Marinagarivorans cellulosilyticus: one gene and its partner. The protein of the gene in region 1 binds, or shares a complex with, the protein of each later gene. Links are inferred from orthologs where the notes say so. Each region holds a gene or a part of one and is shown in the gene's direction. Other genes may lie near its edges.

The links. The genes of interacting proteins can lie anywhere in the genome.
Region 2: the proteins of cheY (region 1) and MARGE09_RS12910 are in contact, whole or in part, in a solved structure (PDB 1A0O), measured with the Escherichia coli proteins. The link is inferred for Marinagarivorans cellulosilyticus from one-to-one orthologs.

Annotation. Positions count from the first base shown.
Region 1 is NZ_AP023086.1:4,269,440-4,272,273, reverse strand. It holds cheY (chemotaxis response regulator CheY), read left to right. Parts: upstream 1-1,142; coding sequence 1,143-1,526; downstream 1,527-2,834. Other genes in the region: MARGE09_RS17550 (chemotaxis protein CheA), read left to right, coding at 2,379-2,834; MARGE09_RS17555 (protein phosphatase CheZ), read left to right, coding at 1,566-2,369; MARGE09_RS17565 (RNA polymerase sigma factor FliA), read left to right, coding at 138-851; MARGE09_RS17570 (MinD/ParA family protein), read left to right, coding at 1-109. UniProt on the Escherichia coli protein: Involved in the transmission of sensory signals from the chemoreceptors to the flagellar motors.
Region 2 is NZ_AP023086.1:3,217,273-3,220,296, forward strand. It holds MARGE09_RS12910 (chemotaxis protein CheA), read left to right. Parts: upstream 1-329; coding sequence 330-2,720; downstream 2,721-3,024. Other genes in the region: MARGE09_RS12905 (response regulator), read left to right, coding at 1-262; MARGE09_RS12915 (chemotaxis protein CheW), read left to right, coding at 2,730-3,024. UniProt on the Escherichia coli protein: Involved in the transmission of sensory signals from the chemoreceptors to the flagellar motors. CheA is autophosphorylated; it can transfer its phosphate group to either CheB or CheY.

The DNA of each region.
Region 1 (2,834 bases):
GATACGCGTTGTTGCGCAAAAGTTGGACCAGCTGCCGGTGCAACGCAATGCCAAAGGGCATTTAGAATTCTTCTTCGAGCGCTTGCTGTCGGTGAGCGGCCAGAATTGATGGTTGGCCAGTGAATTCAGGGGCCGCTATGTATTCGCCTGCGCAAGTTAAGCGCGATATAAATGTAGAAGACTACGCCTATCTTGTGAAGCGTATCGCTTACCACATGGTGGCGCGTATGCCGGCATCCGTACAAGTGGATGATTTAATTCAAGCGGGCATGGTTGGCTTGCTGGAAGCGGCGCAAAAATTCCAAGATGATAAAGGCGCAGGCTTTGAAACCTACGCGGGTATTCGTATTCGCGGAGCCATTGTTGACGAAATGCGACGTGGTGATTGGGCGCCGCGCTCGGTACATCGCAATTCCCGGCGCATTAACGAAGCCATTGCTAAAATAGAGGCCCAAACCGGTTCCGATGCTACGGATATACAAGTGGCGGATGAACTCGAAGTGACCCTCGATGAATATCACAGCATGGCGCAAGATTGCGCCAGCACTAAGCTCTTTAGTTACGAAGACACCTTTGACGAAGAAGGCGACGAATTACTCACCTCAGAAGATTCTAGACAACACCAAAACCCCGCCGATACAGCTCAAAAGCAAGCCATGAAGGTAGCGCTAACCCAAGTAATATCGGGTTTAAAAGAGCGTGAGCAAATGGTGCTTAGCCTGTATTACGAACAAGAGCTAAACCTAAAAGAAATTGGCGAAGTGCTGGGTGTTAGCGAATCGCGCGTTAGCCAAATATTAAGCCAAACGGCTATGCGCATTCGTTCGCGCATGACTGGCTGGCAGCGTTAGCCCTTCTTTTTAGCAGGTCAATATCGCTGTTTTCTCGCGCTTCTAGTGCTTTATTCGCGCTACCTTTGCGGCCCGCCAGACGGCATTCACAGGGGTGTTTTGTACGACTTTTATTTCCCCTCGACTAAATTACAACGAAAACTGGCTAGCTGCAGTTGACGAGCTAGACTTATGGTTACTTAACACGGATTTCTCGCTTTTAGTTATTGTTAACTGGATGTTTGTGGTGGCAATAGTTAGAAGCTCCAACCGTTAATTCAAACTCAGGGTATTCCGTTTGCGGAGGTTGCATTGGACAAGAATATGAAAATCCTAATCGTTGATGATTTTTCAACAATGCGTAGGATTATTAAAAATCTTCTTAGGGACTTAGGCTTCACCAATACGCAGGAAGCGGACGATGGAGCAACGGCGTTGCCAATGCTAAAAAGTGGCGATTTTGATTTTCTCGTCACGGATTGGAATATGCCGGGCATGACGGGTATCGAGCTGCTAAAGCAGGTGCGCGCCGACGAGCGGTTGGTGACCTTACCGGTATTAATGGTAACGGCCGAAGCTAAACGCGATCAAATTATTGAAGCTGCACAAGCTGGCGTAAATGGCTATGTCGTTAAGCCGTTTACCGCGCAAGTGCTCAAAGAAAAAATCGATAAAATCTTTGAACGCGTGGGCTAATCCGCAGGGTTAGCATCTATTGCTTGTAAGGCGTAAATTATGGACCCAACAGATAACTGGCATCACAACGAACGCTTTCTCGGTGAATTAAAAGACCGGTCTGCGATGCTTGTTGAGCAGCTACAAAAAAATGATTACGAAGAAGCCTCTGCGGTTATTCGTTCCATTATGGATTCCCGGGATGAACATTTGTTTAACTCGGTTGGCCAGTTAACACGTGCATTGCACAGCGCGATTGTTAATTTTAATGTCGACTCCGAAACAAATGGCGCAGCTACTAATGCTGAAGTGGCAGATAGTGAAATCCGCGATGCTTCAGACCGCTTGCATTACGTTATAAATATGACGCAGGACGCTGCCGAAAAAACCATGGACCGGGTAGAAACAGCGGCACCCATCGCTCTTAATTTAGGCCGAGAAGCCAAAACCCTAAAAGACGAATGGGATAAGTTGCGACGTAGAGAAGTTAGCAAAGAAGAGTTTGCCGAACTTTATTCGCGCATCGATGGCTTTTTATTGCAAATGACATTGGGCGCAGACGAGCTTAATGAAAACTTACAAGCCATTATATTGGAGCAAGGTTTTCAAGATCTAACCGGTCAAGTTTTGAAAAAAGTTATTGGCCTTGTTACTGATGTTGAAAATGAATTGGTTAACCTAATGCGCATAGCCGGTAAGGTTGAGGCCGTAACGGGCATATCTCGAGATACAGACCCAGTGGCTGCCAAAAAAGCCAATCTCCCGTGTGAAGCAGAAGGGCCGCAAATCCACGCCGATACGCGTGACGATGTGGTTAATGGTCAGGATGATGTTGATGACCTGCTATCGAGTTTAGGATTTTAAGGAGCATTTATGTCATTTGGTGAAGATGAAGAGATACTCCAGGACTTTCTTGTCGAGGCGGGTGAAATTCTTGATCAATTATCGGAGCAACTCGTCGAGTTAGAACAGCGCCCTGATGATAAAGATCTGCTCAATGCTATTTTCCGAGGTTTTCATACCGTTAAAGGCGGAGCTGGCTTTTTACAGTTAAATAACATGGTGACATGCTGCCATGTAACCGAAAACCTGTTTGATATTTTGCGCAACGGCAAGCGTCCTGTAACGTCTGAATTAATGGATGTCGTTCTACAGGCGCTTGATACCGTCAATTCGCAGTTTGATGATGTTCAGCACCGCAGGCCACCACAAGACCCTTCACCGGAATTAGTCAGTCATTTAGAGCGCCTTGTTTCGTGTGAAGATTTAAATGCGCCAGCAGCACAAGAAAGCGCCGCGCCACCAGCAGAGCCAGAGCCTGCCGCCGCA
Region 2 (3,024 bases), 1.1 Mb from region 1 along the record:
GGTGGAAGCATTAAAACTGGCTAATCAGGAATCGGGAGTCGATCTCGTTATTTCGGATATTAATATGCCCAATATGGATGGCATTTCTTTAATTAAAGAACTGCGTACCTTAGCGCCCTATAAATTCACACCGATTTTAATGTTGACCACAGAATCCAGTGCCGACAAAAAAATGGAAGGCAAAGCTGCTGGGGCAACAGGGTGGATTGTAAAACCCTTTAACCCCGACCAGTTGTTAGCAACGATTGGTAAGGTTTTATAAAAGCTTAAGTCGTTAAATATGCTGTTGAATATAATGCTCTAACAGCACTAAAACTAAGGTAAGTGTAATGGCTGTCGATTTAAAACAGTTCCATCAGGTATTCATTGAAGAAAGCGTAGAAGGCTTAGATGCTATGGAATCTGCGCTGATGGATCTCGACGTGGAATCCATTGATGACGAGGTCATCAATACGATTTTTCGCAGTGCGCATTCTATTAAAGGCGGCGGCGGTACATTTGGTTTTAGTGCGCTGGCTAGCTTTACGCATGTTTTAGAAACATTACTAGACGAAGTTAGGTCGGGCTCTCGCGGATTGACAACAGAGCAAGTTAACTTGTTGTTGCGTTCAGTTGATTGTATGCGTGAAATGCTGTCTTTAATTCAGGACGAGCGCAATGAGTACACGCCAGCGGCTATAGAAATACAAGCTGCACTGGAAGCGGTTTTAGGTGAAAGCAATACCGTTGAAAATAGCGAGCAAGATTGTGCTGGCGAGCATGCGGGTTGCTGGGAGATTATATTTAAGCCTGAACCTAGCATTATTAGAACAGGCAACGACCCATTGCGTTTAATTCGTGATTTATGCGAATTAGCACAAAATTCGTCAATAGAGCTGTTAGGGGATATTCCTAGCCTCGATCGCTTTGTTGCTGAAGATTGTTGTTTTCACTGGAAGGTTGATATAGAAGGTGAAGGCATTACAGAGCTTGCTATTCGCGAGGTTTTTGAGTGGGTTGAAGATGATTGCGAGCTTGTGATTAGCTCTAGCGAAAATAATCTCGCCGATTCTGGTGCTTCTGAACATCGTTGGCGTATTCACTTTGCGCCATATCCGCACTTATTTCAGACGGGCAATGACCCATTGCGAATACTGAACGAGCTGTCTCACTTGGGTGAAATGGTCACGTGTACGCTTAATGCATCGCAGCTGCCCTCGTTTAAATTGATGGATAGCGAAAAGTGTTATATATCTTGGGATATAGAGCTGTTAGGGCCAACCAGCAAAAGTGAAATAGACGAAGTTTTTGAATGGGTCACAGGTGAGGGCGACATTCATATAGAAGCTGTTAATTCGAGTGCACTGCCTGCTCCTACCACAGCAGAACCTATAGCATCCATTTCAACACCTGAGGCAGTTACAGCCCTCGAACCAGAAAAACCATTACCTTCCGATTCGCCAGCCTCAAATAGCCCCGCGCCAACTATTGATAAGGCTGCCGCAAAGCCGGTACAAAAGAAAGCTTCGTCGGAATCATCGTCTATTCGAGTGGGTATCGATAAGATCGACAGCCTGATTAACATGGTTGGCGAGCTAGTGATTACACAGTCGATGTTGGGGCAGTTAGGGTCAGATTTTGATATTCAAAGTTTGCCTAAGCTTATCGAAGGTTTAAGCCAGTTAGAACAAAATACGCGTGAGTTACAAGAAAGTGTTATGCGTATACGGATGCTGCCAATTAGCTTTGTATTTAGTCGCTTCCCACGCATGGTGCGCGATTTAGGTCAAACGCTCGATAAAAAAATAGACCTCATTTTACAAGGCGAAAATACCGAACTTGATAAAACCGTGATGGAAAAAATAGGCGACCCATTGGTGCATTTGGTTCGCAATTCTGTTGATCACGGTATTGAAACCTCGGCAGACCGCATAGCGAATGGCAAGCCCGAAACGGGTACGGTAACGCTGAACGCTTACCACCAAGGTGGCAACGTTGTTATCGAAATTATTGATGATGGTCGCGGCCTAGATAGGGCGCAAATAGCCGCGAAGGGTATCGAGCGCGGTTTAGTCAATGAAACGGATGCCGCTACTTTTAGTGATGAACAAATCTTTGACCTTATCTTTCAGCCTGGATTTTCTACTGCGCAACAAGTGAGTGATTTATCTGGCCGCGGGGTCGGGATGGATGTTGTTAAACGCAATATTCAAGCGCTCAACGGTGTTGTGGAAATACAATCCAAAAAAGGTGAGGGCACTAAAATTCGCATTAGTTTACCGCTAACGCTCGCTATTTTGGATGGCCAATTAGTGCGCGTAGGGGCCGATACTTACATCTTCCCGTTGGTGTCCATTGTGGAGTCTATGCAGTATCGCGAAGAGCTTGTTAACCATATTGCCGGCGGCTGCAGTGTTTTTAAATTGCGCGATGAATATGTTCCTATTGTGGATTTATCCGAAGCTTTTGGTAACGAAAAAATTGTTGATTGCAACAATTCACTCATGGTGGTTGTTGAATGTGATGGCTTTAAAGTTGGAATGCTAGTGGATGAGCTTATGGCGCAACAGCAGGTTGTTATTAAAAGCCTAGAGCAAAACTATCAGCGTATAGAAGGTATTTCGGGGGCAACCATTTTGGGTGATGGTCGGGTTGCGCTGATTATCGATGTGCCTGGTGTTGTTAGATTGGCAGGCGCTGATCAACTCGTATTACAAAATTCTTTACGGAAATCGGCATAGGGTAATCGTATGCAAGCTGAAAAAATAGAATCAGGTATTGATGGGCAATCAGATGCTGCACCTTCTGGGCAATACCTTACATTTATTATGAACGATGAAGAGTATGGCGTAGATATTTTATGCGTACAAGAGATTAGAGGCTGGGAACCAACCACGCCATTACCTAATGCTCCCTCGCAGATAAAAGGCGTAATAAATCTTCGTGGCACCATTGTGCCTATAGTCGATTTGCGTCAGTGCTTTGGCCTAGATGGCATTGAGTACAGCGCTGTAACTGTTGTGATTGTCCTAAAAGTGCGAACAC